Regions from separate parts of the Kosakonia sp. MUSA4 genome, predicted to be linked through region 2. Evidence: predicted binding sites of a transcription regulator. Region 2 holds the regulator's gene; each other region holds the start of a gene.

Region 1 (3,667 bases), 1.5 Mb from region 2:
CGGGCAACGAGGCCGGATTACAGGGGCCGTACCAGGCGCGTCATCTGTGTGAACTGATCCATGCCGAGAGCGCCAAACCGCTGGCCACTTACCGGGATGATTTCTACGCCGGACGCACGGCGGTAACGGTCAATCAGTTCGGCAAAGGTAAAGCGTGGCACGTCGCTTCGCGCAACGATCTGGCTTTCCAGCGCGATTTCTTCGCCAGCATGATTGATGAACTGGCGCTGCCGCGCGCCGTTGAGCAGGATTTCCCGCCGGGCGTGGTGGCTACCGCGCGTACCGACGGTGAAACCACGTTTGTCTTTATCCAGAACTTCAGCGCCCAGCAACAGACGATTACGCTGCCGCCAGGCTACCAGGATTGTCTGTCGGCCGCGACCGTCAGCGGCTCGCTGGTGTTGACGCCGTGGGATTGTCGCGTCGTTAGCCGCCAGGCGTAAGCCGATGTTGTGTGCCTGCCCATTCGGGCAGGCTTTTTTTTATCTAATGATAATCAGGAGCCGATGATGGTGAGCCTTAAATCCTTCCTGCACTACTTCTCTGAACCGAAAAATACTGCGGCAGCGCCCATGAGCGAGGCCGAGCTGCAACTGATCCAGCGGCTGGCGCAGGCATTTGGCGGTGCGGAGAATATTGAAAATGTTGATGCCTGTCTGACCCGCTTGCGTGTGACGGTGAAAGATCTGGCCATTGTGGATTCTCAGGCGCTGCAAAATGAAGGCGCGCTGGGGGTGATTATTCTGGGTCAGCAGGTGCATGCTATATTTGGCAAACAATCAGATGCACTGCGTAAATTACTCGATGAACATTTCTCTCCCCGCACATAAATAAAAATGGGATACCCGTGAGGGTATCCCGAAATAACGAACAGAAAAGCAATGGCAATATAAATTCTGTCAGGTAATAACCTGGCAGTTCTCGGAGATAAATAACGAGGGTAGTAAATTAATATACACTACCATTCGCGTTATATCGTGGCGATAAACCTGTTCCTGCTCAAATTATTGAGCGGAGTAAACAGATGCAACCTACAAAGATATAACGTGAAGGATGATGTGTATTTACCACCAGGCTTCCACCTGTACGCCAAAGTTCCAGGTATTATTTTTGGTGCCGTCTTCAAATGATTTTCCATCTTCCGAATCATTTAAATACGAAGCGAATACGCGTAATTCAGGACGTGACATAAATTCCGGGCCATCCGCCAGACCCACCGCGAAGGTGTATTTTTCGCCGCTCTGTTTGTAATGGGTGCCGTTTTTATAGTCATCTTTCTGGTAGAAACCGCCAACTTCACCGATCAGACGTACATAATTGGTGAGCTGATACTGCGCGCGGCCAACCAGTGAAACCAGACGGGTTTTGTCGGTATATTCCGTGATGTCGTTGGCTGAACCGTAGGTCAGCACGTGGTTCAGCGAGAACTTCTCGGTAAGCGGAATCAGCCCGGTGTTAATCACGCGATAACCGCTGGCGTCGTTGACATAGTGCCACATGTCGTACCAACCGCCGCCCTGCGACACCATATTCTGCGCCAGCCCTTTGTTGGCGTATTGCAGCACCAGTTTGTTATAGCCGCCAAACATATCCTGGCTGATTTCACCGGTCACCATCACGCCGTCATCCGCTTCGTATAATCCGCCGTACTCTTTCTGTTTTTTGGTCGGATTTGGCATTGCGTAGTCGATACCGAACTCTGTCCACGCGCCTGACCACGGCTTCCAGCCCGCATAGCGAACGTCGATGTAGTTGATGTTGACGTCGTTATCGTTATCAACGCGGTAATCAACATCGTTAGCGTCGCCACGGATCCAGGCCACCGAGACTGCGCCAGGGCCGAAGGTGTAGTTTTCAATCCCGGCGCCGGAACCGGAGATGTTCCAGTATTTGGTATCGATGATGTGCAGATCGTGGCGCTGGTAGTAACGTTTACCGCCCCAGATTACCGCGTTGGGATCGTTGGGAATAAGCCCTTTGATTTGCAGATTCAACTGGCGCAAGCCGAACTGCGCGTCGTCGCCAATGGTGGTTTCGTTGTCGTTAGAGCCATCGGAAACCATGCTCACCATGCTGTCGAGGTAAAAACTCACCTCGTCTTTTTTATACACTTCCGAGCCCAGTTCCAGTTCGCCGTAGGTATCGGATTCGTTACCCAGGCGTCCCAGCTTGTTCTTTTGCCACTCAACCTGCCCGCCATCGCCGGACACGCCTACGCCGCCGCGCAGGTAGCCGTGAAAGTCGATCGGTACAGATGTCGCAGCCAGCAGTGAAGGTGAAGTCAGCGCAGCGGCTAACGCAAGAGTGAGAGTGCGTAGCGTAGTGTTCATATCATTCCTCTTATTTTTTTGTATTACGTTCACATAAACGATGTCATAAAATGCCTAAATGTAAAAACAGGCAAACTAACGATTGCGAATGTGTGATTAACTGCAAATAAATCAGCCTTTTTTGTTACCAATAGCGAATTTCTTCACAATGTTGGTTATTGTGAGCGTGATACTTATTTTTCGAAATTGAAGCAGGAGAATGTGTGGTGAGCGTTTTTTCAGGAAGCCCCTGTTACACTTGGCGCATAACAACATAAGGAACCGGACCATGAAGTCTAAAAGTGCAACGCTGGAAGACGTAGCCCGCCATGCGGGTGTCTCCTACCAGACCGTGTCCAGGGTACTCAACAAATCTGCCAATGTATCCGAAACCACGCGTTTAAAAGTGGAGAAATCCATAGAGTTATTGCGTTACGTACCAAACCGGCTGGCGCAGCAGTTAGTGGGAAAACAGAGCCAGACCATTGGGCTGGTGACCACTTCGCTGGCGCTGCATGCCCCTTCGCAGGTGGCGGCGGCGGTGAAACGCTACGCCAACCTTGATGGCTACCAGGTCTTGATTTCGATGATCGATGAGAACGTCAATCAAGATATCCAGTCCGCCATCAATGAACTGAAATCGCAACTGGTCGATAAAGTGATCATCAACGTGCCGCTGGAAACCGAAGAGGCCCAGCGCATCGCCTCTGACAACGATGACATTGTCTGCTTGTTTCTCGATGTCGATCCTTACAGTTCCGTGTTTAACGTTTCGTTTAATCCGGCGGATGGCACCCGCGCCAGCGTTAAGCATCTGTACGAACTGGGCCACCGTGAGATCGCGCTGCTGGCCGGGCCGGAATCATCGGTGTCGGCGAATCTGCGGCTGAAAAGTTGGATCGATACGCTCAGCAGCTATGGGCTGAAACCGGTAACGGTATTTCATGGGAACTGGGATGCGCAGAGCGGCTACGCTGGCGCGTTACAGATGCTGCGTGAAACGCCGAATTTCACCGCCGTGTTGGTAGGGAACGATCAGATGGCGCTGGGCGTATTGAGCGCCTTCCATCAGCATCAGATTGCCATTCCCGGCGAGAAATCGGTGGTGGGTTACGACGGCACCTATGAAAGTTCGTTCTTCTATCCGTCGCTGACCACCGTTTCGCTGGATCTCGATTTGCAGGGTAAAGAAGCGGTACGCCGTCTGCTCGACAGCGGTCACGACGATGCGGCGCGCAGTTCGTCGGTGCTGCCTGCAAAACTTATCGTGCGCCATTCAACCGGCGCGTTGCAGGAGCAGGGGACCAATTTGCAGGAGATCTCCCGGCAATTGCAGGCTATTGCGCATCAGCTGTGGA
Region 2 (3,667 bases):
GTGCCGGGCACGTTTACGCCCTGGCAACCGCTGCCGGAACCCACCGACGTGCTGTTTTATGAAGGGCTGCACGGCGGCGTAGTGACCCCGCAAAATGACGTGGCGCGCCATGTTGATTTACTGGTTGGCGTGGTGCCGATCGTCAACCTGGAGTGGATCCAGAAACTGATTCGCGATACCAGCGAACGCGGACACTCCCGTGAAGCGGTGATGGATTCGGTGGTTCGTTCGATGGAAGATTACATCAACTTTATCACCCCGCAGTTTTCCCGTACGCACATCAACTTTCAGCGCGTGCCGACGGTCGATACGTCTAACCCTTTCGCCGCAAAAGGCATTCCGTCGCTGGATGAAAGCTTTGTGGTCATTCACTTCCAGAATTTGCAAGGCATTGATTACCCGTGGCTGTTGGCGATGCTGCAAGGTTCGTTTATTTCCCATATGGATACACTGGTGGTACCGGGCGGCAAGATGGGGCTGGCGATGGAATTGATTATGACGCCGCTGGTGCAACGGCTGATGGAAGGGAAAAAGATTAAGTAGCCCGGCAAGCCGATTGCCGGGCCAGGGCATCAGGCTTCGATAACTTCGTAGGAGTGGGTGATCTTCACGGCCTTCTCCAGCATCAACGCTACAGAGCAATATTTTTCCGCCGACAGATCCACCGCGCGGGAAACTGCCGCGTCTTTCAGCGCTTTGCCGGTGACGATAAAGTGCAGATTGATGTGCGTAAACAGACGCGGCGCTTCTTCACGGCGCTCGGAAGTCAGCTTCACTTCGCAGTCGGTCACGTCGTGGCGCCCTTTCTGCAGGATGGAAACGACGTCAATTGCGCTGCAACCGCCCGCCGCCATCAGCACCATCTCCATCGGGCTTGGCGCTTTATCCCCGGAATTACCGTCCATCAGAATTTGGTGGCCAGATGCGGACTCACCCAGGAAGGTCAACCCTTCAACCCATTTCACACGTGCCTGCATTTTATTCACTCCGGAGTAGTAATTTTCTCCACAGATTACGCGTACATAACAAAACTCGCAACGGAAGGCGACCTGCGTCATGCTGAAGCGAGACACCAGGAGACAGGCGTGAAAACCTATGCTAAAACAATCTGGATGCTACAAAGATAAATGGATGTTACGCATGTATGCATGACATCGTAGATTAGAGGCCGCAGATAACCCTGACGGCCCACTTCTCAGGACATGAGAAGCTTTGATTGCAACCCCGGAAGCAGGCTGAAACCTACATCCCCGCTTTCGGAGCCAGCTTATAACAGAGGATAACCGCGCATGGTGCTTGGCAAACCGCAAACAGACCCGACTCTCGAATGGTTCTTGTCTCATTGCCACATTCATAAGTACCCGTCGAAGAGCACGCTGATTCACCAGGGTGAAAAAGCGGAAACGCTGTATTACATCGTTAAAGGCTCAGTGGCAGTGCTAATCAAGGATGAGGAAGGTAAAGAGATGATTCTCTCTTACCTTAATCAGGGTGATTTTATCGGTGAACTGGGCTTGTTCGAAGAAGGTCAGGAGCGCAGTGCCTGGGTACGCGCCAAGACCGCTTGTGAAGTCGCCGAAATTTCCTACAAAAAATTCCGTCAGCTTATCCAGGTGAACCCGGATATTCTGATGCGCCTCTCCTCGCAGATGGCGCGTCGCCTTCAGGTGACCTCGGAGAAAGTCGGCAACCTGGCGTTCCTGGACGTAACGGGCCGTATCGCGCAGACGCTGCTGAATCTGGCAAAACAGCCGGACGCAATGACTCACCCGGACGGCATGCAGATTAAAATTACTCGCCAGGAGATTGGCCAAATCGTTGGTTGCTCCCGTGAGACTGTCGGCCGCATCCTGAAAATGCTGGAAGATCAGAACCTGATCTCCGCCCACGGTAAAACCATCGTGGTATACGGAACACGTTAATCCGTAAAACGGCGCATCGTTTATCCGGCGCGCCGTTTTTCTCTCCTCATGTGGCGCAGGCTGATTTATCACCCCGAAATCAACTACGCACTGCGACAAACGCTGGTGTTATGTCTGCCTGTGGCGATTGGCCTGATAGTCGGCCATCTGCAACAGGGCCTGCTTTTCTCACTCGTTCCCGCTTGCTGCAATATTGCCGGTCTCGACACGCCGCATAAGCGTTTCTTTAAGCGCCTGATTATTGGCGGCTGTCTGTTTGCGGGTAGCAGCCTGGCGGTGCAATTGTTGCTGGCGGAAGATCTTCCGCTGCCGCTGATCTTTACCATGCTGACCCTGCTACTGGGCGTCACGGCTGAGATCAGCGCATTGCACGGGCGCTTACTGCCCGCCTCGCTGATTGCCGCCATCTTCACGCTCAGCCTCGCCGGGAATATGCCGGTGTGGGAGCCGCTGCTGATTTACGCGCTGGGCACACTATGGTACGGGCTGTTTAACTGGTTCTGGTTCTGGATGTGGCGGGAACAACCACTGCGCGAATCGTTAAGCCTGCTCTACCGGCAACTGGCTGATTATTGCGAAGCCAAATACAGCCTGCTGACGCAGCATGCCGATCCGGAAAAAGCCCTGCCGCCGCTGCTTGCACGCCAGCAAAAAGCGGTGGATATGATAAGCCAGTGCTACCAACAATTGCATATGCTGGCGGCCAATCAGCATAACGACTACAAACGCCTGCTGCGCGTTTTCCAGGTCGCGCTGGATTTGCAGGAGCATATTTCCGTCAGCCTGCACCAGCCGGAAGAAGTACAAAAACTGGTTGAACAAACCCACGCCGAGCAGGTTATCCGCTGGAATGCGCAGACCGTCGCCGCCCGTTTACGCGTGCTGGCGGACGACATTCTCTACCATCGTTATCCGACGCGTTTCACTATGGAAAAGCAAATCGGCGCGCTGGAAAAAATCGCCCGCCAGCACCCGGATAATCCGGTAGGCCAGTTCTGCGCCTGGCACTTTAGCCGCATCGCCCGCGTACTGCGTACGCAGCGGCCTCTGTACATCCGCGATCTGATGGCGGAGAAGCAGCGTCGATTGCCATTGCTCCCGGCGCTGAAAAGCTATTTATCCCTGAAATCCGCCGCGCTGCGTAATGCGGCGCGCATCAGCGTAATGCTCAGTATTGCCAGCCTGATGGGCAGCGCCCTGCATCTGCCGAAGCCCTACTGGATCATGATGACGATTATGTTTGTCACGCAAAATGGTTATGGCGCGACACGCGTGCGCATTGTCCACCGGGCGGCAGGAACCCTTGCCGGGCTGGTGATCGCCGGGATCACGTTGCACTTTCATGTTCCGCTCGGTTTTACGCTGACAGCCATGTTATTGATTACGCTGGTCAGTTATCTGATTATCCGCAAAAGTTACGGCTGGGCGATGGTCGGCTTTACCATTACCGCGGTGTACTCATTGCAACTGCTGACCTTAAACGGCGAAGAATTTATTGTCGCGCGGCTAATCGATACCTTAATTGGCTGCCTGATCGCCTTTGGTGGTATGGTCTGGTTGTGGCCGCAATGGCAAAGCGGTCTGCTGCGCCAGAATGCCCACGACGCGCTGGAAACAGACCAGCAGGCAATTCGCCTGATCCTCAGCGATGACCCGCAGCCCACGCCGCTCGCCTGGCAGCGTATGCGCGTCAACCAGGCACATAATGCACTGTTTAACTCGCTCAATCAGGCAATGCAGGAACC
Region 3 (3,667 bases), 500 kb from region 2:
TTTACAGCATTCGCTACCATGTTTCTAATTATCAGCCCAGCCCAATGGTCCGGATGATGAAAGCGGATGCCGCGCCGGTTTCCGCCCAGGAAACCTACGAGCAGCCGACGATTCAGTTTGACGATCAGGTTGATGTGGTATTCCAGCTTGAGCCTGCTCAGGCTGAGCAGCCGGCAGCGACTGCGGCGAAGTAAAGTTGCTCATCCTCTCCCCTGTCGGGGAGAGGTTCGCTGTTCAATCCTGCCTTAATACCCGGTGTCCATACTCCAGCAGCGCATCCGTCACGTTGCGCATCATCCGACTTTCCGGCGCAAAACGGTGCCAGTAGAGCATACGGCGCTGTAACAGGCCTGGCGTCAGATCGATCAAATCGCCGCTCTTCAATTCTTTCTCGATTTGCAGGTGCGGGATCATACAGCAGGTCGTGCCCTGGCGCGCCAGTTGCACAAACGCTTCCGATGAATTCACGATATGGCAGGGCACGCTGCCCGGCGGTAAATCGAAATACTGCTGCAAAAATGCCTGATGCATATCATCCAGATGGTCGAACGCTACCGCCGGAGCTTTTAACAGCGCGGAACGGGTCACGCCGTTAGGAAAGTAGCGTTCGGCGAACTCTCTGGAACCGACAAACAGATAATCCAGCGCACCAAGTTGATCGACAAGGCAGCTCGGCAGCGCCTGCGGCTGAATACTGACCGCACCAACCACCTCGCCGCGACGCAGTCGCTCCTGGGTGCGGGTTTCATCCTCAACCTGCAAGTTCAGCCGAATGGGTGAATCCACCAGCACCGGTGCCAGCGCAGGCAGCAGCCAGGTTGCCAGGCTGTCGGCGTTGACCGCCAGCGACAGCAGCAGCGGCGTCGAGCCTGTTTGCTCATCGCCCAGCCACTCTTCTTCCAGCAGCTCGACCTGACGCAACAGCGCCAGCAGTTTTTGCCCTTGTTCGGTGGGACGCGGCGGAACAGTACGAACCAGTAATGGCTGGCCGAACATGTTTTCGAGCTGTTTTATGCGCTGCGACACGGCGGACTGAGTAATACACAGTTTTTGCGCGGCGCGCTCAAACCCACGCTCACGAATGACCGCATCAAGCGCCTGTAATGTTCTGTAGTCCGGACGTTTCATTGCTCGGCCAATCTCCTGAAAAATGATTACTCAGCACTATGACATAAATTTTTATTAGAATCAGACGAAATTGGACGTCGCGTAATGTGACACGGGTCACAGGGACATTTAGGCGAAGGGTGGTCTATAATGCGCCTGAAATTTCACACCACAGGCGAACGACCATGACGCAGGATGAACTCAAAAAAGCAGTGGGCTGGGCGGCACTCAAGTATGTTGAGCCCGGAACCATTGTCGGCGTAGGCACTGGCTCCACTGCGGCGCACTTTATTGATGCGCTCGGCACGATGAAAGGCCAGATCGAAGGCGCGGTTTCCAGTTCGGATGCCTCCACCGCGAAACTGAAAAGTCTTGGCATTACCGTGTTCGATCTCAATGCAGTGGATAAATTGGGTATCTACGTTGATGGCGCGGACGAAATCAACGGCCAGATGCAGATGATCAAAGGCGGCGGCGCAGCGCTGACGCGCGAGAAAATTATCGCCTCGGTAGCGGATAAATTTATCTGTATCGCTGATGCATCCAAGCAGGTTGATATCCTGGGGAAATTCCCGCTGCCGGTGGAAGTTATCCCGATGGCTCGCAGCGCCGTTGCGCGTCAACTGGTGAAGCTGGGCGGGCGCCCGGAATATCGTCAGAATGTTGTCACCGATAACGGCAACGTGATCCTCGACGTTTATGGGCTGGAGATCATCGATCCGATTGCGCTGGAAAACAGCATCAATAGCATCCCGGGCGTAGTCACTGTAGGGTTATTCGCCAATCGTGGCGCGGATGTGGCGCTGATCGGCACCGCCGACGGTGTGAAAACCATCATAAAATGATCTGACGGGGAGGCGCTCGCCTCCCTGTAAAAAAACGCGATCGGCAAATTTGGTGATATGTGTCACATTTATCGGCTGGCTATGCACTACCTGCCATCATTCCTCGCTTTACCAGCATTTTTATCTGCCATTTCCCGCTGGATGACATTTCTTCAGAGTGTGCACGCAAACGTTCATATTGCTGCAATAGTTTTTTTTGATATGTTGACTGAAGAAAACTGCATTTCGCACAACATCACAGTCAAGACAAAAAACAGGGTCGGGTAAATGGCAAAGGTATCACTGGAGAAAGACAAGATTAAATTTCTGCTCGTCGAAGGGGTGCACCAGAAAGCGCTGGATAGCCTCCGCGCGGCGGGTTATACCAACATTGAATTCCACAAAGGCGCGCTGGACACTGAGCAGCTTAAAGAGTCCATCCGTGATGCCCACTTTATCGGCCTGCGATCCCGTACTCAACTGACCGAAGATGTTATCGCTGCGGCGGAAAAATTAGTCGCGGTGGGCTGTTTCTGTATTGGTACTAACCAGGTGAATCTGGACGCTGCTGCAAAGCGTGGTATTCCGGTGTTCAATGCGCCGTTCTCCAACACTCGTTCCGTGGCGGAACTGGTTATTGGCGAACTGTTGCTGCTGATGCGCGGTATTCCTGAAGCGAACGCGAAAGCGCACCGCGGTATCTGGAACAAACTGGCGGTCGGTTCCTACGAAGCGCGCGGTAAAAAGCTTGGCATTATCGGCTATGGCCATATCGGTACGCAGTTGGGCATTCTGGCGGAATCGCTGGGGATGCACGTCTTCTTCTACGATATTGAAAGCAAGCTGCCGCTGGGCAACGCCACGCAGGTACAGCATCTTTCCGATTTGCTGAACATGAGCGATGTGGTGAGTCTGCATGTGCCGGAAACGCCGTCAACCAAAGATATGATTGGCGTTGAAGAGCTGAGATTGATGAAGCCGGGCGCGCTACTGATCAATGCTTCTCGCGGCACGGTGGTCGATATTCCGGCGCTGTGCGATGCGCTGAAAAGCAAACATCTGGCCGGTGCGGCAATTGACGTCTTCCCGACGGAACCCGCCACCAACAGCGACCCGTTTGATTCCCCGCTGTGCGAATTTGACAACGTGCTGCTGACGCCGCACATCGGCGGTTCAACGCAAGAAGCGCAGGAAAATATCGGTCTTGAAGTGGCTGGTAAACTGATTAAATATTCTGACAACGGTTCTACGCTGTCGGCTGTTAACTTCCCGGAAGTTTCTTTGCCGATGCACGGTGGCCGTCGCTTGCTGCACATCCACGAAAACCGTCCTGGCGTGCTGACTGCACTCAACCAAATCTTCGCCAGCCAGAATATCAACATCGCGGCGCAGTACCTGCAAACAACGCCGTATATGGGTTATGTGGTGGTTGATATCGAAGCGGATGAAGACGTCGCGCAAAAAGCGTTGCAGAGCATGAAAGCGATTCCCGGTACGATTCGCGCCCGCCTGCTGTTCTGATAAGTAGTGTGTTTTCCTCTCCCGCAAGGGAGGGGGAAACCTGTTACCACTCCCACACTTTTGATGGCGTGACTACCGCGGGTAGCGGAATATCCCACTCTTCCACCGGCAGGGCCTGAACACCCTGACAGTCATGCGCGTAACCCACGGGTTGTAAGTTGTAAGCGCGCCAGTTTTGCAGTGTGCGATCGTAAAAACCGCCACCCATACCTAAA

What was found. The regulator CRP, encoded in region 2, controls carbon source genes, mostly activating them, when cyclic AMP is high. The targets are predictions, from matches to a motif close to ATGTGANNNNNNTCACAT.
Region 1: C0557_RS16425 (maltoporin) is a predicted target of CRP. The motif match lies at 2,421-2,438, and genes of this name have one in related genera.
Region 3: serA (phosphoglycerate dehydrogenase) is a predicted target of CRP. The motif match lies at 2,003-2,020, and genes of this name have one in related genera.

What each region holds. Positions count from the first base shown of each region.
Region 1 covers NZ_CP025697.1:3,473,613-3,477,279, reverse strand. Annotated here, with positions in the region: gene C0557_RS16435 (beta-galactosidase) at 1-443, shown strand, start outside; gene C0557_RS16430 (glucose PTS transporter subunit EIIB) at 510-830, shown strand; gene C0557_RS16425 (maltoporin) at 1,065-2,330, opposite strand; gene C0557_RS16420 (LacI family DNA-binding transcriptional regulator) at 2,599-3,667, shown strand, end outside.
Region 2 covers NZ_CP025697.1:4,998,725-5,002,391, forward strand. Annotated here, with positions in the region: gene C0557_RS23880 (phosphoribulokinase) at 1-543, shown strand, start outside; gene C0557_RS23885 (OsmC family protein) at 573-977, opposite strand; gene crp (cAMP-activated global transcriptional regulator CRP) at 1,290-1,922, shown strand; gene C0557_RS23895 (YccS/YhfK family putative transporter) at 1,971-3,667, shown strand, end outside.
Region 3 covers NZ_CP025697.1:4,499,905-4,503,571, reverse strand. Annotated here, with positions in the region: gene C0557_RS21250 (oxidative stress defense protein) at 1-194, shown strand, start outside; gene argP (DNA-binding transcriptional regulator ArgP) at 235-1,128, opposite strand; gene rpiA (ribose-5-phosphate isomerase RpiA) at 1,293-1,952, shown strand; gene serA (phosphoglycerate dehydrogenase) at 2,220-3,452, shown strand; gene C0557_RS21230 (5-formyltetrahydrofolate cyclo-ligase) at 3,496-3,667, opposite strand, start outside.